DNA from 3 places in the Erythrobacter sp. R86502 genome. Region 3 is predicted to be linked to each of the others. Evidence: predicted binding sites of a transcription regulator. Region 3 holds the regulator's gene; each other region holds the start of a gene.
What was found. The regulator LexA, encoded in region 3, represses DNA repair genes until DNA is damaged. The targets are predictions, from matches to a motif close to GTTCCNCNCTTGTTCT.
Positions count from the first base shown of each region.

Region 1: the regulator LexA is predicted to act here: its motif matches at 6,174-6,189, upstream of SJY33_RS03140 (ATP-dependent helicase).
Region 2: the regulator LexA is predicted to act here: its motif matches at 6,596-6,611, upstream of SJY33_RS07810 (DNA recombination protein RmuC).

Region 1 is NZ_JAXHCJ010000001.1:657,888-665,730, reverse strand. Features, by position in the region: gene SJY33_RS03170 (bifunctional folylpolyglutamate synthase/dihydrofolate synthase) at 1-570, shown strand, start outside; gene SJY33_RS03165 (AmpG family muropeptide MFS transporter) at 754-2,511, opposite strand; gene SJY33_RS03160 (aromatic ring-hydroxylating dioxygenase subunit alpha) at 2,584-3,744, shown strand; gene SJY33_RS03155 (pseudouridine synthase) at 3,762-4,883, shown strand; gene rsmD (16S rRNA (guanine(966)-N(2))-methyltransferase RsmD) at 4,880-5,461, shown strand; gene SJY33_RS03145 (hypothetical protein) at 5,458-5,925, opposite strand; gene SJY33_RS03140 (ATP-dependent helicase) at 6,199-7,843, shown strand, end outside.
Region 2 is NZ_JAXHCJ010000001.1:1,609,311-1,617,153, reverse strand. Features, by position in the region: gene SJY33_RS07855 (GNAT family N-acetyltransferase) at 1-337, shown strand, start outside; gene SJY33_RS07850 (asparaginase) at 371-1,357, shown strand; gene SJY33_RS07845 (BLUF domain-containing protein) at 1,476-1,949, shown strand; gene SJY33_RS07840 (zinc-binding dehydrogenase) at 2,018-3,130, opposite strand; gene truA (tRNA pseudouridine(38-40) synthase TruA) at 3,145-3,891, opposite strand; gene fmt (methionyl-tRNA formyltransferase) at 3,888-4,793, opposite strand; gene recR (recombination mediator RecR) at 4,847-5,443, shown strand; gene SJY33_RS07820 (peptide deformylase) at 5,492-6,064, shown strand; gene SJY33_RS07815 (four-helix bundle copper-binding protein) at 6,110-6,508, opposite strand; gene SJY33_RS07810 (DNA recombination protein RmuC) at 6,616-7,843, shown strand, end outside.
Region 3 is NZ_JAXHCJ010000001.1:850,821-858,663, forward strand. Features, by position in the region: gene SJY33_RS04050 (sensor histidine kinase) at 1-236, shown strand, start outside; gene SJY33_RS04055 (citrate synthase) at 523-1,809, opposite strand; gene gltX (glutamate--tRNA ligase) at 1,863-3,299, opposite strand; gene SJY33_RS04065 (ComEC/Rec2 family competence protein) at 3,400-5,703, shown strand; gene lexA (transcriptional repressor LexA) at 5,821-6,513, opposite strand; gene SJY33_RS04075 (molybdopterin molybdotransferase MoeA) at 6,714-7,843, opposite strand, start outside.

The sequences.
Region 1 (7,843 bases), 190 kb from region 3:
TACATCGGTGCGCATAGCGGGTTTCTGGAAGACGATCGGGGCGAGTTGAACCTTCCCCCACCTTCGCTTGTCGGCGAACATCAGATGATGAACGCCGGTCTCGCCGCTGCCATGCTCCGGGCGCAGGCACGCATTCCTGTATCCGACAACGCGATCCTTGCAGGCGTCCGCAGCGCCCACTGGCCTGCGCGGATGCAGCGCCTGAAGCCAGGACCGCTGGTCGGCGCGCGGACCGTGTGGCTGGACGGCGGGCACAACCCGCAGGCTGGCGCAATGCTGGCCGCGCACTTCCAACACGAGCGCCTGCATCTGGTGATCGGCATGATCGAAGGCAAAGACCCCGCCGCGCTTACAGCCCCGCTTGCGCCGCTGCTTGAGAGCGTCACGGCTGTGCCCGTGCCGGGGCATGACTGGCACCCGGCCAGCGCGTTTGGCCCCGATGCCCGCCCTGCTCCCGATGTGCCGAGCGCCCTGGCGATGATCCCCAACGACGGTCTTCCCATCCTCATCGCAGGCTCGCTCTACCTTGCGGGTGAGGTGCTGCGGTTGAACGACGAGTTGCCGGATTAGGCACCCCGCCTGCTCTTGTGTTGGAGACACATGAGACACTGTCCAGAGAGAGAAAATTCGGGCCGGCCAGCCATTCCCTTGTATCGGCTACCGGGCGGGGATACTGGCTTGCCATGCACGCGGGTTTGCCCGCGCAGGGATATGTAGGAAAGTCCCGCTACACCCCCACGATACTGCGCCGGATCACGCCAGCGCCGGGTCAGGCTGCACCACCCCGCTCGCCGCGCCGCTGCGCGCCTGCCGCCACCATTCCAGCGCGCACAGCACCACCGCGACCACTCCGATCAGCGCGGTGAAGATAAAGACGAAGTAATAGCCGCGGTCCTCGATCATCTGCCCCAGCGCGCCGCGCCCCAAGGTTCCGATCAAAAGCGTCAGCGATGCCAGCAGCGCGAACTGCACCGCCGCGTAACGTTTGGCCACGATGCTGGAAAGCCACGCGATATAGGCCGCCCCCGCGATCCCAATGGCGAGGTTTTCCCAGAAGATCGTGAATGCGAGCCGCGCCAGACCCTCCGAAGGCGGCGCTGCAACGAAGAACAGCGGAGCCAGCCCGTTCGCGGTAACATTTACCAGCCAGGTAAAGCCAATCGCGTCGCTCGCCGCCTGCATTGTGGCGCCCCCCAGCGCCAGATCGGCGTAGAGCAGGTTAGTTGCCGCCGCGATCACCGCGCCCAGCGTCAGCATGAACATCCGCCCGAGCACAGTAATCAGCCACCCGCCCAGCGCCAGCCCGATCAGGATGGCAAAAATGCCGAGGATTTTGGAAGCGAACGCCACCTCCTCCCCGGTATAGCCCAGCTCGCCAAGGTAGAACGGGTAGGCGAACACCCCCCAGACCGAGTCTGTGATCCGGTAGGTCAGCACCAGCGCAAGAACCAGCATCAGCGACCAGCCCATCCGGTTGACGAATTCAACCAGCGGCAGCACCAGTGCGCGGTACAGGTGATCGGTAAACTTGACCTTGTGATCGGCAAGACCGCCCGGTGAGGCAGCGATGATATTTGCACCGTCGCGCTTCTGTTTGACCACCCACGCGGCAATGAAGGCAGGCAATACGATCGTGGCCAGCACGATCAGCGGACCATATGTGGTGGTGAACAGGGTCACGTCAGGGCGCGTTTCGGGGCTTTCGGTCATAGAACGTACCATGAAGACAACCACCGTGCCGATTGCCCAGGTCCACAACAACCCTACGGCCAACAGCGCACGGTTGCGCACCTTTTCCGACACTTCGCCAACAGTGTAGAGTTCGGCCACTTCGTCGTGATTGGCCGCCGCGTTGGCTACGCGGTCTTCGGTGACGCGGGCATCGGGCGCAAACAGGCCCGCAATGCCGATAGCCAGCATGAACCCACCGAACATGACATAGACGAACGGCCAGCCATACCGATCCGCCATGATCAGGCCGATGGCCCCGCCCACCAATGACGCCAGACGGAACCCCATCTGCGTGATCGTCGACAGGATATCGATCGTCGCCACCTCGTCCGCCACATCGATCCGCCAGGCGTTGATGGCAATGTCCTGCGTGGCGCTGGCAAAGGCGCCGATGGCGGCGAGCAGGCTGAACCAGGCGAGCGCATTCTTGGGGTCAAGAAAGCTCATCACCACCAGCGCGATCCCGATGACAAGCTGCATCGGTGCGATCCACTGCTTGCGTTTGCCCAACCGCCGCAGGCCCGGAATATCGACCTTGTCGAGCAACGGCGACCACAGGAACTGAAACGCGTAGGCCAGCCCGACAAGCGAGAAGACCCCCATCGTTTCCAGATCGACCTCCGCTTCGGAAAGCCACGCGTAAAGCGTACCGAGGAACAGCGCGGGCGGCAGACCCTGGGCAAAGCCGAACAGCAGCATGTAGCCGCTTTTCGGGCTGCGCAGCGCGCCCATCAGCGTGCGCCAGCCGGGCTTGCCTTTCGTCCCAGTGTGTTCGGCCATCAAGCAGCGTCCTTTTCGTTGGCGCCAAAGTCTGCGACACTAGCCGCGCTGCAGAGGTTTGGGGAAGAGAGCATGAACCGAGTTGAAACCACTGTCCCCAGCTTGCGCCCCACGGCGGGCCAATTGGCGCTGGCCGAAGCGATCCGCGGCGGTGTCGCCAAGCAGGCAGGCGGTATCCAGACGATCCCGGCGCGCAATTACATCTGCCCCGATCATTTCGCAGCCGAAAGGGCGGCGCTGTTTGATCGCTTGCCGCAGGTGCTGTGCCCTTCCGCCTTGCTGCCCGACGCTGGAATGGCGGTGCCGCACGATGCCACGGGCCGTCCGCCGCTTGTAACCCGTGACAATGTGGGCCGCGTCCATGTCTTCCTTAACGTGTGCCGTCACCGCGGCACGCGGCTGGTCGAAGGTAATGATGTGCAATGCGCCAAGCGGCTGGTCTGCCCCTACCATGCCTGGACGTACCGGCTCGATGGCGGTCTGCTTGCACTGCCCCGCCCTGAAACCTTTCCCGGTCTGGACAAGGCCGATTTCGGGCTGGTGGAACTACCCAGTCGGGAAGAGGGCGGGCTGATCTGGTTTGCCCCCATCGGACAGGCTGATTTTTGCGATGCCGAACGGTTGGGCGCTGATCTTGACGCCTTCGGGCTTGGCAGCGCCCACCTGTTCCGGCGCAAGACCCACACGGTCAAAGGCAACTGGAAGCTTATCATGGATGCCTTCCTTGAAAGCTATCACGTCACCCGGTTGCACGCCGCTACCATCGGGCCGTTCTTCAAGGACGGTATCACTGCAGGCGATCAGATCGGCCCGCATCAGCGTTCAGCGGTGGGCCGGTTGGAGGAGATGGAGACCGTCGATCTGAACGATATGGCTGCGCTGCGGCGCGTGGTTACATTCGCCTACCAGCTTTTGCCTGCCACGATCATCGTTCCCAGTCCCGATTACATCAATGTCATGGTGCTGATGCCCCAGGCGGCTGATTGCACGCTGGTCGAAGATTTCATGCTGATTCCCGAAGCGCCCACCACGCAAAAGGCGCTGGCCCATTGGGAAAAGAGCTGGAATCTGCTGGACGGCGGGGTGTTCGCTTCGGAAGATTTCCGCGCGGCCGAACTGGGTCAGCAAGGCCTTTCGTCAGGGGCGATCGACCATCTTACGCTGGGCACGCTTGAAGGTGGGATCGCACGGTTTGACCAGATCGTGCGCGAAGCCTTGCGGGCGGCTCCTTGAGGCCCTAGGCGCGCGCCATGCCCACCCAGCCCCCCCGTTCCGAAGGACGCCCCGAAGGCGACCGTATCGCCAAATTGCTTGCCCGTGCCGGTATCGCCAGCCGGCGCGAGATCGAACGGATGATTGCAGAAGGCCGCGTGGCGCTGGATGGCAAGGTGCTGCATACGCCGGCAACCATTCTTGCCAGTTTGCGAGGCGTGACCGTTGATGGCAATCCGGTTGCCGCCGCTGAAGCCACGCGCCTGTTCGCGTTCCACAAGCCAACCGGGCTCATCACCGCCGAACGCGATCCTGCTGGCCGGCCGACGATATACACCGCGCTGCGCAACGCTCTGCCCAAGGATACGCCGCGGCTTATGCCGATCGGGCGGCTTGATATGAACACCGAAGGCCTGCTGCTGCTGACAAACGATGGCGGTCTCAAACGCACCATGGAACTGCCCGCGACCGAGGTTCCCCGCACCTACCGCGCCCGCGCATTCGGAGCCGTATCGCAGGAACAGCTTGAAGGCCTGATGGACGGGATCGAAATCGATGGCGTTCGCTATGGCCCGATCAATGCCAATCTGGAGCGGTCGGCTGGCCGCAATCTCTGGGTCGAAATGACAATCACCGAAGGTAAGAATCGTGAAGTTCGCAATGTGCTCGAACATCTCGGCTTGCAGGTCAATCGTCTGATCCGCACCGGATACGGCCCCTTCAATCTTGGCGATCTGCCGCGGGGGCTGGCGGTTGAGCTGACTGGCAAGCCTACGGCGCATTTCATCTCCGAAATGACCGGTGCGCCCATCCCGCGTGGAGGCGTGAAAAAGGCGGAGAAAATCGCAATCGACGCCGCCAGGCCCGCTCGTCCGCCCCGGCCAACGCCGCGCAACGCGCCTGCCGTGCGGCCGACGCGGTCCGATCCGGCATTTGCACCTGCCGCTTCGCGCACCGATGCCGACGCGGACAGGAAACCGCAGCGCCGCGGGGCCAAGCCGCCAGTGGCACCTGCAAAGGGGCGCGAGGTGCTGACCAATGCGCCGCGCCGCGGACCAACCGGGCCCGGATCATCGCGCTCCAGCGCAGGGTCGCGCAAGCGTCCGCCATCGACACGCGGCAATACGCCATCAGCGCCGCCGCGCGGGCCTCGCAAATGAGGATTATTGCAGGCGACTGGCGCGGACGGAAGCTGGCCGCGCCCAAGGGCGAAAGCACGCGTCCCACCGCTGATCGTGCGCGCGAGACGCTTTTCGCCATGCTGACAAGCCGGCTTGGTGATTTTGAAGGATTGCAGGTCGCCGATCTGTTTGCCGGTTCGGGCGCGCTGGGGCTGGAAGCATTGTCACGCGGGGCAGCGCATTGCCTGTTTGTTGAACAGGATCGCGCTGCGGTCGATGTCATCCGCGGCAATATCGCGGCGCTTGATGCGCTCACACGGTCGCGGGTTGAGACGGGGTCGGTGATGCAACTGCGGGCGGCGCAGCGCCCGCTCGACCTTATCCTCGCTGACCCACCGTATAACTCGGGCGCTGGCGAAGTGTCGCTGGATCGCTTGATGCGCCTGGGGTGGATCGGGCCGGAAACCTGGATCGCGGTGGAAACCAGCTTCAAGGAAGATTTCAGCGTCAAGGGACTGGCCCTCGAAGCCGAACGCCGGGTCGGAAAGGGCAAGCTCAGCCTGTTGAAGCTGGCGGCGCCCGATGCCGACCCGGCGATTGGGGCAGGCGCGGATTAAGCGCCCATCTGTTCAAGCTTGGTCTTGATCTGAAACCAGGCGGATTCGCGCTGGGCTTCGGTCAGGCGTGTCAGTGCAGCCTTGTCGTCATCAGTCAGACGCCAGAAGATATCCTGACGATCTTGCGACAGCGACCAGAAATAGTTCTGCGTTTCAGGTGCCCACATATCGTAGGCTGCTTGCTGATCTTGCGGCCAGGCCTCCATCGACGCCATTTGATCGGCGGTCGGTGCTGGTAGCGGTGCCGTGGTAGGCATCGGAGCCGGGGCTTCGGTCGTGGTTGGCGCGGCTGTTCCGTTCATTGCCGGCATGGAAGCCGCATCAGCCGGGGCCGTATCGGTTCCGGGCGCAGCTGCTGGCGGCGGCGCTGGCATTGCCTGATCCTGCGCACTTGCCAATGCCGGTGCCGTCGCAAATGCCAAAGCGATAGCAGAGAGGCCGAACGTATTCAGATATTTATGCATGGGTTTCTCCAATTCTTTTGACCCAGACATGACGAACGCAAAAAGCATGTCCAGCCGATGGCTTCCCTGCTGACCGGACCATTTCAAGTATGGGGCTGCGCGGGTCAGACACAATCCCAACGCCGGGGCAGGCAGCCTGTCCGGGCCACCATCCATCGCCAATTGTGGCTGAAAAGCGGCAGGCCGAATTTCGGGTTGGCTGATCAATTGACCATTCCCGCCTCTGTTCGCTTGCCCCTTCGGCAATTGTTCCCTACCTGTTCGCACGATATCATGAGTGACAATATGCCCACCCCCCTTCCCGCACGCGATTCCGGCGCTGCAGCGGTGCCCGCCTATGCCGCGCGTCTGAACCCTCCTCAGCGCGCCGCGGTCCTCACGACAGAAGGGCCGGTGCTGATGCTGGCAGGCGCGGGCACTGGCAAAACCGCTGCGCTCACATCGCGGCTGGCGCATCTGGTCGCAACGGGCCGCGCCTATCCATCGCAGATCCTTTGCGTCACCTTCACCAACAAGGCCGCACGCGAAATGCGTGAACGGGTGGCCCATCATCTCGGCCCGCAGGCTGAAGGGTTGCCATGGCTGGGCACATTTCACTCGATCTGCGCAAAGATGCTGCGACGCCACGCCGAACTGGTGGGGTTGCAAGCCAATTACACCATCATCGACACCGACGATCAGCTACGGTTACTAAAGGCGCTTATCACCGAAGCGGAACTTGATGAAAAGCGTTGGCCTGCCCGGCAATTGTCAGGCCTGATCGACCGCTGGAAAAATCGCGGACTGAACCCGGCCGATCTCGATGCCGCCGAAAACGAAGCTTACGCCAATGGCAAGGGCGCGCAGCTTTATGCACGTTATCAGGAACGATTGAAGGCGCTGAACGCCTGCGATTTCGGCGATCTGATGCTGCATATGCTGAACATCCTGAAACAGCACCGCGACATCCTGTCCGATTACCAGCGCCGCTTCCGCTATATCATGGTGGACGAATATCAGGACACGAACGCCGTCCAGTACCTGTGGCTGCGGCTGCTTGCGCAGGAACACAAGAACATCTGCGTGGTCGGCGACGACGATCAGTCGATCTATTCATGGCGCGGTGCAGAAGTCGCCAATATCCTGCGATTTGAAAAGGATTTTCCGGGTGCCGCGGTCATCCGGCTTGAACAGAATTATCGGTCGACCCCGCATATCCTTGGGGCGGCGTCCGGGCTGATCCGCGCCAATTCTCAGCGGCATGACAAGACGTTGTGGACCGAGGTCAACGGCGGCGACAAGGTCAAGGTGATCGGGGTCTGGGACGCGCCCGAAGAAGCGCGCCGGGTGGGCGAAACCATCGAACGGCTTGAACGAGAAGGCGCGCCGCTTAACCAGGTCGCTATTCTGGTTCGGGCACAATACCAGACGCGTGAATTTGAAGACCGCTTCATCCAGATCGGGATCAATTACCGCATCATTGGCGGCTTTCGCTTTTACGAACGCGCCGAAATTCGCGATGCGCTGGCCTATCTTCGTCTGATTGCGCAGCCGCAGGACGATCTGGCGTTTGAACGCATCCACAACCAGCCCAAGCGCGGGCTTGGCGCCAAGGCGCTGGAGCAGATGCACAGCCACGCCCGCCGGACGGGCCTGCCGCTGGCAGCGGCTGCGCTGCAATTGGCGGATAGCGATGAACTGCCCAAGCGGACGGCAAACACCATCGGCGGACTGATGCAGCAATTTCTGCATTGGCGTGGTCTTGCCGACACGATGACGCCGTCAGATTTGCTGCGGCTGGTTCTGGAAGAATCGGGCTACAACGCGATGCTGTCCAACGACCGGTCACCCGAAAGCGCAGGCCGCGCCGAAAACCTGACCGAACTTGCGCGTGCGATGGAAGATTACGACAGTCTTGGTCACTTCCTTGAACACGTCA
Region 2 (7,843 bases), 760 kb from region 3:
GCACGCCTTTCGTGATGCGCAAGACCCTGACAAGGCCGAGTTTTCCGTTGCGGTGGTCGATGCGTACCACGGACGCGGTCTGGCGCGGCTGCTGACCGCAGTGCTGCTACTGGATTGCGCGCGCGAAGGGCTGGGGCATTTCACCGTCAATATCCTTCCCGAAAACCGCCCCGCGCTGACGTTGGCCCGGTCGCTTGGCGCGCAGGGTGTGGGGTATGACAGCGGGGTATCGGTGTTCGACATCAACATTGCCGAAGCATTGCAGGCGATGCGCGAAGAAACCGACGTGCCCGGTCTTGCCGATGTGTTTGCGCAATTCGCAGCGGAGGCGGGCTAGGTTCCGGCGCCGCAAGCGGCTAGAGCGCGGGCCATGACAATCCCTCGAATTCTTGTGCTGGGCACTGGCGGCACGATTGCGGGCGCTGGCAGCAGTGCCACCGGCGCTGCCTATCGCCCCGGCGATCTGGCGCTTGAAACGCTGATCACGCATCTCGACACGCTGGGTCTGGCGGCCGATCTGGTGCCGCAGGATGTGGCCAAGATCGGTTCGCAGGATATCGGTTGGGCCGAATGGCAGGCGCTTCATATTGCGTGCGCCCGTGCGCTGGACGATCCGGCGATCGATGCGATCATCATCACCCATGGCACCGACACCGCCGAAGAAACGGGTTTTCTGCTCGACCTCACGCTTCCCACCACAAAGCCTGTGGTGCTGGTGGGCGCGATGCGGCCTGCCGATGCCGTAGGGGCAGATGGAATGCGCAATTTTGCCAACGCGGTAAAGGTCGCCAGCGATGCGCAGGCGACCGGGCGCGGGGTGATGCTGGTGATGGGCGATGCGGTGCTTTCAGCCCGCGATGCGCGTAAGGCCGCGACATCGGCGATCGATGCATTCCGCAGCTTTCCGCGCGGCCCGCTCGCCCGCGTATCGCCCGCCCGTCTCGACTGGTTCGGTCCGCCGAACAGGGCGGGGGAGGCGGCGCGTTACGCCTTCCCGGCAGCGTTGCCGCGCGTGGCGATCCTGACAGCGGGCGCGGGCATGGACGAACAGCCGGTCGAAGCGCTGCTCGGCATCGGCGCGAAGGGCATCGTCCTCGCCGGGATGGGGCAGGGCAACGCGCCGCGCGTCGTGATCGAAGCCCTCGCCCGCGCGGCGGCGAGCGGTGTCCCGGTGGTGCGCGCCACCCGCGTCGACGAAGGGTTGGTCGACCGCAATGTCGAGGTGGACGACGACGCGCTGGGGCTGGTCGCTGCCCGCGCGCTCGGCCCCGCCAAGGCGCGGGTGCTGCTGATGGTGCTGGTGGCGGGCGGGGTTACCGATGCGGCCAGCGTTCAGGCGGCCTTTGACGCGGGGTGAGGCGATCATTGCCCCCGCGGCAGCTCCGCTTCCTTACATATTCCATTCAGATGCGCTAAACCCCCGCGAGAAACCGGGAGGCAGCCTCCACCCGTCAAAGACAAAGTGAGCCTTCCCCATGTTTGACGAACCCGGATTCTCGACTGACGATGATCTCGACCCGGACGCAACCCTGCTGGAAACCTTCGTCTATTGCAGCCGCGCTGCCGAGGGCGTCGATGCCGATGAGGTCAGCCGCCTTGTCGCATTCTCTCAAGCCCGCAATGTCGCCCGCGGCATTACCGGCGTGCTGGTCTTCGGCAGCGGCGTGTTCTTCCAATGGATCGAGGGGCCGCCTGCAGAGGTGCGAACGCTGATCGCCAATCTGCATGGCGACACGCGGCATTTCGATATCGTCACGCTCGACCAGAGTATCGACATGCGGGAACGGCTCTATGCGAACTGGGACATGGAGCCGGTCGAGGCCGATGACCTGCGTGAAGTGCTGGAAAGCGCGCTCGAGAGCGCCGAGGACGACAGCAATGTCGCAGCGCTAAATCGTATTCTGGGGCATCTCGCGTCGGGGCCGTTCCCCTCGATCGGGCGCCGTTGACGGTCACCATGGCCGCACCCCCTTCCGTCGCCCTGTGCTAGACACGGGGCGACGGATGGTGGGACAAATCACCCCCAGGGCGTGACCAGATATTTCTCGCCGGTCTTCATCTGGCGGTAATCGCAGATGGCGTCCTTCTGCAACATGTCTTCAAGGCTGACTTTCGCCTTGTAATGGCTGGCGAAGGTCGTGGTGAGATTGGCCTGCACCCGGCCGCGCATCCGGCTGACGGTTTCCATGCCCGCACGCTGCAGGAAAGGTGTCAGCAACCAGCCGGCGATGCTCCACTGAAGGCCATAAGACGGTGTCAGGATCGTCGGGCTGAGATCAAGGCGTCCGTAGATATACATCTTCTTCTGCTGGTTTGATCCATAGCGCGAAAATTCACCCATCTGCGCAGACGCGACCTGTTCCATCGCTTTCAGCACGCCGTCCGAAGCCTGCCCGCCGCCGATCGGATCGAACCCGAGGAATGCGCCCGTTTCCGCAATCGCGGCGCGCAGATCGGCCATGTAGGTGGGGGCGGAGGAATTCACCACATGGGTCGCGCCTTGCGATTTCAGAAGTTCGACGTGTTCGTCCTTGCGCACGATGTTGACCAGCTTCATCCCATCTTCCACGCAGATGCGGTTGAGCATCTGGCCAAGGTTGGACGCCGCGGCGAGGTGGACGATCGCCGAATGGCCTTCCATCTTCGCGGTCTCGACAAAGCCCAACGCAGTCATCGGATTGACGAAGCTTGATGCGCCCGTTTCAGCCGAATGTTCGCCCAGCGGCAGGCACATCATCGCATCGGCGATGGCATATTGCGAAAAGGCGCTGCCCGGAACGCAGGCGACGCGCTGGCCCATCAGCGCCTTGGCCATGTCGCTGTCACCTGTGGCGATAACCGTGCCTGCACCTTCATTGCCGGCAGGCAGACGCTGGCCGTGGCGGCCCTTCTGACCTGACAGGAACGGTTCGGGCATGTCGGCAACGACCTTGCCTGCCGAATAGTCGGCATTGTCGAAATCGGCGGCACTGGTCAGGATCGCCAGGTCCGACGGGTTGATCGGCGCGGCTTCCATCTCCACCAGCACCTGATTGCCGGTGGGCGCGGGGAAGGTGGTTTCCGCAACCTCCAGCGTCAGCTTGCCATCAGCGGCAAGGGTGGTGAACAGCTGTTTTCCGGTGGTTGTCATGTTGAAGGTTCCTCTCACGATTGCGGGTAGATTGCCTCAACGAAGTAGAGGCCATGGGGGGGCGCGTTAAGCCCCAAAGCGTTGCGGTCCTGCGCGGCAAGGGCTTCGGCCATCCGGGCTTCGGGCCAGGTGCCTGCGCCCACCAGTTTGAGGCATCCTACCATCGAGCGCACCTGATGGTGCAGAAAACTGCGGGCGGCGGCGTGAATGTGGATTTCATCGCCCACCTGTTCGACATCGAGCCGATCGAGCGACTTGACCGGATCGGCCGCCTGACAATGCACCGAACGGAAGGTGGTGAAATCGTGCCGCCCCACCAGCGCCTGCGCCGCACGGTGCATGGCCTCGGCGTCAAGCGGCTGGGCCACGTGCCATGCCCGGTTGCGCTGCAATGTCAGCGGTGCCCGGCGGTTTGCGATGCGATAGAGATACCGCCGTGCCGTGCAGGAAAACCGCGCATGCCAATCATCGGGCACGATGTCGCACTGCGTCACAGCCACCGGATCGGGCCGCACCTGCGCGTTGATGGCGGCCATCAGGCGGAACGGATCGAACGGCTTTGCAATGTCGACGTGGCTGCGCATGGCAATCGCGTGCACCCCGGCGTCGGTGCGTCCGGCGCTGTGCAATGTGGCACGTTCCCTCATGATCCGATGCAGCGCGTCCTCGATCGATTGCTGCACGCTTGGCCCGTGCGACTGACGTTGCAGCCCGAAGAACGGTGTGCCGTCGAATTCAAGGGTGAGAGCAAAACGGGTCAAGACAGGCAGGTTCCCGCTGCAACGGCGCGTCCGCGCAGGAAATCGGCGCGATCCAGCACGGGCTTGCCCGCACGCTGAAGCCGCAAGGGCCGAATGGCGCCGGACGCGCAGGCAATGGTCAGATCATTGTCTATCACCGTTCCGGGCGCGCCTTCGCCGCCCACGGTTTCAGCAAGCAGCAGCTTCACCCGCTCACCCTCCAATTCGAACCACGCGCCGGGGAAGGGGGCGAGACCGCGTACGAGCCGCTCGACCGTGGCGGCGTCTTGCGCCCAATCGATTTTGGCTTCGACCTTGTCGATCTTGGGCGCGTAGATCGCATCGCTGTCATCCTGCACCTGCGGGGGGAAGGCAGGAAGATCGGCCAGCACCTCTACCATCGCAGCCGCGCCGACCGCGCTCAATTCGCCAAACAGTTCGCCCGTGGTCTTGTGGGCGACAGGCACTGTCACCTTGTGGAGCATCGGCCCGGTATCGAGTCCCGCTTCCATCTGCATGATGGTGACGCCCGTTTCGGCGTCGCCTGCCATCACTGCGCGGTGGATTGGCGCGGCCCCGCGCCAGCGCGGCAGCAGCGAGGCGTGGATATTGAGACAGCCGTGCGCGGGCGCATCCAGCACCGCCTGAGGCAGGAGCAGACCGTAAGCTGCCACCACCGCCACATCTGCCCCAAGCGCGGCGAACTCTGCTTGAGCATCAGCGTTTTTGAGCGACACCGGCGACCGTACGGGCAGCCCCAACCGCTCCGCCTCCGCCTGCACGGGGGAGGGCATCAGACGCTTGCCCCGGCCAGCTGGACGCGGCGGCTGGGTGTAAACGCACGCAATGTCGTGCCTCGCTTCGTAAAGCGCGCGCAAAGCCGGAACCGCGAAATCGGGCGTCCCCATGAAGATGATGCGCATAAGCTTTGCCCGCAGCCTTTGTTAAGCGAAGCGCAGCCCCTATCTTGCCCCCCATGGCATCGCAAGAGATCGAGGCGCTGAGTTCGGCGCTGGCCCGCTTGCCGGGTCTGGGGCCGCGTTCGGCGCGGCGGGCCGTGTTGTGGCTGGTCAAACACCGCGAAAGCGCGCTGCCCGCATTGCTCGAAGCCTTGGCGGGTGTCGCCGAAACGTTGGTGGAATGCCAGATCTGCCGCAATGTCGACACCCGCGATCCCTGTGCGATCTGTTCCGATCCGCGCCGCGATGCGAGCAGCCTGTGCGTGGTGGAGGAAGTGTCCGATGTCTGGGCGCTGGACCGTGCGCGGTTGTTTCCGGGGCGGTATCATGTGCTGGGGGGCAGGCTGTCCGCGCTGGACGGCATCGCGCCTGACGACCTCAACATCGCCAGTCTACTTGCGCGTGTTGAAGCAGGCGGGATCGATGAAGTCGTGCTGGCCATGAACGCAACGCTCGAAGGGCAGACCACCGCGCATTACATCGCAGAACGGCTTGACGCGTTTTCGCTGCGCGTCACGCAGCTTGCGCACGGCCTGCCCGTGGGCGGAGAGCTGGATTATCTGGATGAAGGCACTCTTGCACAGGCGCTGCGGGCGCGCCGGCCGATCGGATAGCACGCGGCGCGTTGAAATCTGCACCATGCTCGCCTAGATAGCGCGACTATGACTATCCGCGAAATCCTTGAAGTGCCGGACCCCCGGCTGAAAACCATCTCGACCCCGGTCGAACCGCACGAGTTCAACGACGATCTGCGCACCCTCGTCGAAGACATGTTCGAGACGATGTACGATGCCCCCGGCATCGGCCTCGCCGCGATTCAGGTCGGCGTGCCCAAGCGGGTGCTGGTGATTGATCTGCAACCCGACGATCCTGACGCGCCGCCGGTGGAATGCTCGCATGACGGGCACAAGCACACGCACCCCGCGACCAAAAAGGAACCGCGGGTGTTCATCAACCCCGTGATCCTCGATCCGGCGGACGAGCTTTCGACCTATCAGGAAGGCTGCCTGTCGGTTCCGGAAATTTATGCCGATGTTGATCGCCCTGCCACGTGCCGGGTGCAGTATCAGGATCTTGACGGAAACACGCATGAAGAGGCGCTTGATGGGCTGATGGCAACCTGCCTTCAGCACGAGATGGATCACCTCGAAGGCGTTTTGTTCATCGACCACTTATCGCGCCTGAAAAAGGCGATGGCTTTGAAGAAGCTAAAGAAAATCCGCCAGGCCGCTTAAGCGAAAGCGCCGCCCGCAACGGGGCAGGCGGCGCTAGTATACGGCTCAGGCCGCTTGCGACATCTGGTTGAGCGCCTTCAGGCAATCATCGGTACATTCCCGGCACATCTGCGCACAGCGGCGGCAGTGGTCGTTGTCGTGCTTGGCACATTCATCGATGCACTGTTCGCATGCAGTGATGCAGGCGCGCAGTTGCGCTTCGATCACGGCTACATTGCCAGCAGTCCGGCGGGCTGCGACCCGGTAGGTTGCGGTGCAAATATCCGCGCAGTCCATGCACAGCCGAATGCAGGCGCGCATATCACCGTCTTCGGCCGAACATGCATCGGCGCAGCTGTTGCAGATTGCCGCGCAATACATCGCGTGCCGAACAGCTTCGGCCAGCGCCTCGTTGAAATCGGCCCCGACGTCAGGATGTTCCTGAATCATTTTCTTGATCGACATGGCAATTTCTCCTTCTGCCTGACTGAACCGGAGCCATTGGCCATTGTTCCGATATTTGTGGAAAACGGGGGCTTGGCTCCTATCCATGTTCAGCCTATGTTCCGGTCATGAGTGAAACTTTTCTTGCTGTTGCATTGTTGATCGCGGGTCTTCTGGGGGGCATGTTTGCGGGGTGGTTCCTTGCTTCACGCCCGCTTGATGACCTGCGCGCCCGTCTGGCCGACGCGGATCGGGCCGCAGGGCAACAGGATGCGGACTTCAAACGCGCCGTAGCCGAATTGGGCGAGGCGCGGATCGAAGTGGCCGCGCTGAAAGAACGCGCAGGCCAGGCCGATGGGCTGCTGACCCGGCTTGATGCGTCGCAGGCTGACCGGGCCAATCTGGCGCAGCAACTCGCATCTTTGGAAAGCGCGACTATCGAACGTGAAAAGGCCTTTGCCGAACAGAAGGCAGGGCTGCTCGCGGCGCAGGAATCCTTGCGCAAGGAGTTTGAAAACGCGGGAAGCCGCGTGCTGGAACGGGCGCAAAGCGCGTTTCTGGAACGGGCAGAGGCGCGGTTCCGCCAGTCCGAAGAAACGGGCGAAGCAAAGCTGAAGGCGCTGTTGTCCCCCGTGGGCGAACGCTTGGCCAGCTACGAACGGCAGGTCGCCGAACTCGAAGCCAAGCGGACGGACGCCTTTGGCCAGCTGACCGGTGTGATCCAGTCAATGCGCGAAGGGCAGGAGGAAATTCGCAAGGAAGCGCGGCGGCTCGGCAATTCGCTGACCAACGCGCCCAAGGCACGCGGGCGCTGGGGAGAGCGCGCGTTGCAGAACGTGCTGGAACAATGCGGTCTGGCCGAACACACCGATTTTCACCTCGAACAATCGATGGACACCGATGAAGGCCGGCTGCGTCCCGATGCGATCGTGAATGTGCCAGGGCAAAAGAAGCTGGTTATTGACGCCAAGGTTTCCCTGAACGCCTATCAGGCCGCATTCGAAGCGGACGACGAAGGTGAGCGCAAGCGCCATCTGGATCTGCACGCCAAATCTATGCGCGGGCATGTGCAGACGCTGGGTTCCAAAGGCTACCAGAGCCAGTTCGACGATGCGCCAGACTATGTCGTGATGTTTGTGCCGGGCGAACATTTTGTCGCCGCTGCGCTCGAACATGATCCTGAACTGTGGGACTTTGCCTTCCGCAACAAGGTGCTGCTGGCAACGCCTACCAATCTTGTTGCCATCGCCCGCACCGTTGCGCAGGTATGGCGGCAGGACAAGATGGCGTCCGAAGCGGCCGAAATTGGGCGGATGGGCGCTGAATTGTATGATCGCCTTGCCACTGCAGCCGAAC
Region 3 (7,843 bases):
GCGTGACAGTTGCTGACGAAGGCCCGGGCGTGACCGCCGAACAGGCCGACCGCATTTTCAACAAAGGAGAGCGACTGGGCCGGGGAAATGACGGCGGAAAGGACAAAGGCTCAGGGTTGGGACTGTATATTTCACGCCGACTTGCCATCGCTATGGACGGCAGTTTGACAGTCGAAGGCCGACCAGAGGGCGGGGCGCTGTTCCGTCTGGAACTGCCGCAATATCAGCAGCTTTAGTAAAGTAGGGGCGCTTGCGAGTGAGCGTATGGTAGTGCTCTCGCCGAAGCGACTTCTGAGTCAGTCCAAGGCGATTATTTGCGGCGAAAAAACTTGGCTGACCCGCATAAGGTTGCCTGGAATCCAAAGGCTGTCACTCAGCGACCACCCCCTACATCGCCACCGACCGTGAAAGCTTTGCGCAGTCCAGCTAAAGCCACCCCAATCCCTGAAGTGCTTAAATGACGCCCAGCGCGATCAGTAAAAGACCGATCGCGCGGGACGTCATCATTGGCACAGTTTCGGCTTAGCGGTTGCCAAGCGGAATATAGTCGCGCTGTGTGGGTCCGGTATAGAGCTGACGCGGACGACCGATTTTCTGGCCGGGATCACTAATCATTTCATTCCACTGTGCAACCCAACCAACCGTCCGGGCAAGTGCGAACAACGCAGTGAACATCGTCGTGGGGAATCCGATCGCCGAAAGAATGATACCCGAATAGAAATCGACATTCGGGAACAGCTTTTTTTCAATGAAGTAGGGATCGTTGAGCGCGATCTCTTCCAGCTGAAGTGCGGTTTCGAACAACGGATCGGTGACCTTGAGAGCATCGAACACTTCCCGCACAGTTTTCTGCATTACGGCCGCACGCGGATCGTAGTTCTTGTAGACGCGGTGCCCGAAGCCCATCAGGCGGAACGGATCATTCTTGTCCTTAGCGCGTTCGATGTAGTGCGGGATACGGTCGGGTGTTCCGATTTCACGAAGCATATTGAGCGCTGCTTCATTGGCACCCCCATGGGCCGGGCCCCAGAGGCAGGCAATACCTGCAGCAATGCACGCAAAGGGATTGGCGCCCGAAGAACCGGCAAGTCGCACGGTTGAGGTAGACGCGTTTTGTTCATGGTCGGCATGGAGGATGAATATCCGGTCCAGCGCCCGTTCCACCACCGGATTTACCTCGTAGGGTTCGGCGGGAACGCCAAATGTCATGCGAAGGAAATTGCCAGTGTAACTCAGTGAGTTGTCCGGATACACAAACGGCTGTCCGACGGAATATTTGTAAGCCATTGCAGCAATCGTCGGCATCTTGGCAATCAACCGGTGCGAACTGATCGTGCGATGCGAGGGGTCCGAGATATCTGTGCTGTCGTGGTAGAACGCCGACAACGCTCCGACAACGCCGCACATGATGGCCATTGGGTGCGCATCACGCCGGAAGCCGCGGTAGAAAGTCATCAGCTGTTCGTGCAGCATCGTGTGACGCGTGATGGTGTAGCTGAAATCGTCCAGCTCGTCCTTGCTCGGCAGTTCGCCGTTCAAGAGCAAATAGCTGACTTCCATGAAACTGGAATCTTCAGCCAGCTGCCCGATCGGATAGCCGCGGTGCAGAAGGACACCTTCATCGCCATCGATGTAGGTCAGCGCGCTTTCACAGCTGGCGGTCGAGGTGAAGCCAGGATCAAAAGTAAAGGCCCCGGTCTGCGCATAGAGTTTGCGGATATCGATCACGTCGGGGCCAGTGCTGCCTTCAAGCACGCTGTATTCCAGTGACTTGCCGCCGATTTCGAGTTTCGCCGTCTTGTCTGCCAAGATCTGTCTCCTGTTCAAATTTCCAGTCTCAATCCCAAGCTCTGCGCCGACTGCTAAGCAGCCTGCGCTTCGAGCCGGGCGAGCGCCTCGTCCCGTCCCAATAGGACCAGAACATCAAAGATACCGGGAGACGTTGTCGTCCCGGTCAGCGCCGCGCGCATCGGCTGCGCCAACTTGCCAAGTCCCAATCCCTGCTCCTCGGCGAGCGCCTTCGTAGTGGCTTCGAGTGCCTCGCTTGTCCAGTCGTTTTCGCCTGCAAGACGGTCATGAACCTTGCGCAAGATTTCACGCGCATTGCCTTCGAGTAGCTGCGCGGCTTTGTCGGTCATCGTCAAAGGCCGCGACGCAAACAAAAAGGCTGAACCTTCAACAATTTCGTCGATATTCTTGGCACGAACTTTCAATACCGGCATTGCTTGGGCGAGCAAAGCTTGATCCGCCGTCTCTCCGATCCGTTCTGCCACCAAAGCTGACAACCGCGCATCATCCGCTTCGCGCAGATAATGTCCATTCAGACTTTCCAGCTTCTTAATGTCGAACCGTGAAGGGCTCTTACCGACGCCAGCCAAATCGAAAAGGGTCACCGCTTCACCGCGGGTGATTTCTTCGCGATCGCCATAACCCCAGCCCAGTCGCAGCAGGTAGTTGAACAGCGCTTCTGGCAATATGCCGAAATCGTCACGATACGCCTCTACGCCCAAAGCGCCGTGCCGCTTCGAAAGTTTCGCCCCGTCCGATCCATGGATCAACGGAATGTGCGCATAGACGGGATCGGGCCAGTTCCCCTCGATTTCATTCATTGCACGGATAATCGGTATCTGTCGGAAGGCGTTGTTGAGGTGATCATCGCCGCGTATGACATGCGTTACACCCATATCATGATCGTCGACGACAACGGCAAGCATGTAAGTTGGCGTCCCGTCAGCGCGCAGAATGATGTAATCATCGATTTCCGCATTACGGACAGTAACGGCGCCCTGCACCTGATCGACGATCGTAGTCTCACCATCACTCGGCGTCTTCAACCGTACTGTAAATGGCAATCCTTCGGGCGCTTCGGAGGCGTCGCGGTCGCGCCAGCGGCCATCATAACGCATCGGTTGCTCGTTCGCACGCTGCGCTTCGCGCATAGCTTCGAGCTCTTCCGTGGTCGCAAAGCATTTGTATGCATGGCCGGCATCCAGAAGTTGCCGGGCAACCTCAGCGTGGCGCTCCGCACGGTCGGACTGAAATACTGGCGGTGCGTCATAATCAAGACCTAGCCAGTCCAGCCCCTCGATAATCGCATCAATGGCCGCCTGCGTCGAACGTTTTGCGTCTGTATCTTCAATCCGAAGAAGCGTTCTGCCTCCATGATGGCGCGCATAGAGCCAGTTGAACAACGCGGTACGGGCACCGCCGATATGCAGGAACCCGGTAGGCGAGGGCGCGAAGCGGGTTACGACTTCGCCGGGCGCGCGTCCATTGGGGGTGCTGCTTTCGCTTGCCATTATGTTTGACTTCCTGTTCACTTTGAGCGGCTTGGCGCGAGCTTTTATGGTGCCGGGCCGGTCGGGGGACAAGCCGATGCGCGATATGCCGATCATTCCGATGGGGGACGATGCAGACGGCTTTGCCGCCGCTGAGAAACCGACGCTGGGCCCTTGGCAAACACTTCGGGGCTTGTCCAGCAGACGCACACGTCTCTTAGATAGTGTAGATCGATTTTTGGATAATGCGGGATTTGACCGGGCACCATGGCTGGCCGTCATATTCGCGAGCGGGATTGTTACGTGGTTTGTGCTTCCTTATGCGTGGCAATGGTGTCTCGTTCTGGCGTTGACTGTCGGATCTGCATTTGCCGCAGCGGTCATCTGGAATCCTGATCATACGTTCTATGACACCAGAGTGAATGTGCGCTTGGCTGTGGTGGTTTGCAGCCTTGTGTTTGCCGCTGGAGTGGCGGCGATTTGGATCCGTTCATCAGTTGTCGGGGCAGAGCCCATTCCGGCACCGCAAGTCGCTTTGTTGGAAGGACGCATCCTTGCGCGAGAGGATCAACCTGCCGACAATCGCTTGCGCCTCACTTTGGCCGTTCGCCTCTCACAAGAAGCCGCAAACCACGGAGCGGCGCGCATGGTCAGGGTCAATGTCCCGATGGCGACATTTGGTGGACAGGGCGTGCCGCAAGGTTTGTCGGAGGGGGCGGTGGTTCGGCTTCGGGCAAGGCTTATGCCGCCTGCAAGCCCGATGCTTCCGGGAAGCTATGATTTTGCTCGTGCGGCCTGGTTCAAGGGACTTTCAGCCACTGGAACAATCGTCGGGCCCCTACAGGTGCTTCGGAACGCGAACGATCAGTCTGATATCGCAAGCCTTCAACGGCTGCTTTCTTCACATGTCCGCAACCGTGTCGAAGGTTCGCCGGGCGCCATCGCGGCTGCTTTTGCAAGCGGTGATCGGGGAGGCATCAAGGAGAGCGACGAATTAGCGATGCGTGATTCCGGGCTGACCCACCTGCTATCGATTAGCGGTTTGCATGTCAGTGCGGTGATTGCAGCAGCCTATTTTGTAACGTTGAAATTGCTTGCTCTATGGCCCGCTGTGGCGCTGCGTATGCGACTGCCCGTAGCATCGGCCACGATCGGCGCGCTTGCCGGGGTGGGTTATACGCTGCTGACTGGGGCAGAGGTGCCGACGGTGCGCAGCTGCGTAGCGGCCCTGCTTGTACTCGGTGCGCTTGCGCTTGGCCGAGAGGCGCTTTCGCTCCGAATGGTGGCGATCGCAGCAGGCTTTGTGCTTATGCTGTGGCCGGAAAGCGCAATCGGTCCCAGTTTTCAGATGAGTTTCGCGGCAGTTCTTGCCATCATAGCTCTGTCCAACAGCGCGCCAGTGCGTGCGTTTCTTACCCCCAGGGATGAACCTTCGCTGATGAAAGCGGCGCGGCGCGTAGTGATGCTGTTTGTGACCGGACTGGTGATCGAACTGGCCCTAATGCCAATCGTGCTGTTTCACTTCCACCGCGCCGGAATGTACGGCGCCTTAGCAAATGTCATTGCCATCCCTTTGGTTACCTTCGTTTCCATGCCAATGATTGCCGTGGGATTGCTTCTCGATATGCTCGGTCTTGGCGCGCCAGCCTGGTGGTTGGCCGCGCGTTCGCTTGATCTGTTGCTCGCGATTGCTCATTTCACAGCGGCGCTGAACGGCGCAGTTACGTTGATTCCGCAGATCAGCGGCTACACTGTAGGGATGTTTGCCTTAGGAGGCCTATGGTTGGCCTTGTGGCAAGGAAAGGTCAGGATCGCAGGCATCATGCCCGTCGCGCTTGCCATCGTGATGACCGCGATGACGCCGATACCCGACCTTTTGATCGCAGGTGACGGCAAGCATGTGGGCATCACGGTAAATGGTAGCGACGGATCGAGGCATCTGCTTTCCTTGCGAGACGGCCGTTCCACCTACACCCGCGATAACCTGATGGAGCTAGCGGGCGTTTCGGCAAAACCGATACCGCTTGCCAAATGGAATGGGGCCGAGTGCTCTTCAGCCTTCTGCACCGTCATAATCAACAGGGGCGCGAGAGACTGGGTGCTGCTGTTAGGGCGAGGCCGAAGCCAAGTTGAAGAGCGCGCTCTGGCGGCAGCATGTGCAAGGGCGGACGTTGTGGTGTCCGAACGATATCTACCGCGATCATGTCGTCCGCGTTGGCTCAAAGCCGACAAACGCTACCTTAGGATGAGCGGCGGATTGTCGATAAACCTTGCCCAAAAATACATCACTACGGTGGCCCAAAGTCAGGGCGATCATGGCTGGTGGAGGATCCCGTCTGATTTGAAAGATCGCAAATTCAAAGAATACCAAATTGCCACCAAGCTAAAACCATCGCGCGCAAGTTTACGTAAAAGGCAAAGATAGGTTCACACGACAGAGGCCGCCCGGACTATCCTGCCGAGCGGCCTCGAATTCAGCGGAGGATACCACACATCTGCAGGACTACGGGTTTCGGTTGTACCGCGCTAAAGCCGCGATCATTTAGTGATAGCGCCTCAGAAGACCAGCAAGCTTGCCTTGCACCTCGACTTCGTCTGGCCGATAAAACTGCGGATCATAGGTGGGGTTTGCGGGATCAAGTCGAACCTGCCCGCTTTCGCGATGCAGATATTTGAGCGTCGCTTCTTCACCGCGAACCAGCGCCACCACTATTTCGCCATTTCGAGCTGTATTGGTGCGACGAACAAGCGCAAAGTCACCATCAAAAATACCAGCTTCAACCATTGAATCGCCGGACACTTCAAGAGCATAATGCTCTCCTGGACCCAGCAAGGCCGCTGGCACCGGAAGTGTTGAATGCTCTTCAAACGCTTCAATGGGCGCGCCGGCGGCGATACGTCCATGCAAAGGCAGCTCAATCACATCATTTGAAGCAACAGCCTCTGCCACTCTTGGTGCGGGCGGAACCATTGGTACGACATTGTCAGCCAACGCCGACGGCGTGCGGGAGGGCGCCGAATTTTCCGGTTGACGGATCACTTCGAGCGCGCGCGCCCGATTGGGCAACCGCCTAAGAAAGCCGCGTTCTTCTAAAGCAGAAATCAGACGGTGGACGCCCGATTTGCTTTTCAGATCGAGCGCTTCTTTCATTTCTTCGAAACTTGGCGAAATCCCTGTTTCTTCCAGCCTTTGCTGAATAAAACGGATCAACTCGTGCTGTTTGGCTGTCAGCATGGATCAAATCTCCCTTGGTCGCATTCACGCCTGGTCAGAGACCGGACGCCAGTCCCACATGTGCTCCAAGAGGCACTGGCAGGTGATACTGCCATGTGCATTGCATGCACGCTGCGTCCGCCTTTAAGGTGAACGAACAAGGAACAATTAGGCAACCTTAAATTCACTGTCAAGCTGAAGGTAGGCTTCGGTCCGGGGTTTCAGCCATTTTGGAGATTAAATACCATAACTGGCTCACCACTTTGCAAAGCCGGGGCAAACGCGGCACGGTTAATCAAACAATTGGCTTGAGCCAAGGCGGACAACGCGCTGGAATCTTGAGAACCGGCCAAGCGCACGGTATTGCCTTCACGGACACCCCGAAGGAATTCGCGCCGGGAACCTGTGGCGGGCAGGTCTTCGCCGGTGAATGCCACTTCGGTTTTAGGAAAGGGAGCCGGATCGCCCTGGATCGCTTTGATCAGGGGTAGCGCAAAAAGGAAGGCCGTGACGAAGCTGGAAACCGGATTGCCAGGTAGGCCGAGCACCACCTGTCGTCCCCGTCCTCCCTGCCGGCTAGCGACGAGTAACGGTTTACCCGGCTTGATCGCGACTTTCCAGAAGGCGACTTGCGCACCTGCGGCCAACAGAGACGGTTGCACAAGATCATGATCTCCGACCGATGCACCCCCAGAGATTATCACAACATCGGCATCAGCTGATTGAGCAAATGCCGCACCCAGCGCCGATTGGTTATCGGGCACGGGACCAATGCGCGTAACGTCACAGCCCAACGGCGCAAGCATCGCGGCGATCATCGCACTATTGCTGGCAGGAACTTGATGCGGAAGGCACGTTGCAGGGTCTAAGGTCAACTCATCGCCGCTATCGATCACAGTCACGCGTGGCTTATGTGTGACCGGAATCTGCGAATGGCCCGCAGTTAAAGCAAGCGCGATGCGCCCCGCTGTCATCCGGGCGCCGCGCGTGAAGAGCACATCTCCGCTGCGAAAATCAAAACCGCACGGCCGGATATGCCGTCCGGGGGCCGGCGCCTGACGGGCGGACACACTATCATCAACGCGGACCGCGTCTTCCTGAAGGAGGACACTGATCGCGCCATCCGGTACGATCGCGCCCGTTGAAATCCGGACACATTGATCGTTGCGGAGCGCACCAGTGAACGGCGCACCGGCCCGGCTTTCACCAACCAGCGACCAAGGGCCCTGACCGGCCGAAAGTGCATAACCATCCATTGCCGACAAATCGGCTGATGGCTGTGTGCGCAGTGCAATGACTGTCTCCGACACAACACGGCCAAGAGAAGTCTCGGTCGGGACACATTCAGTCG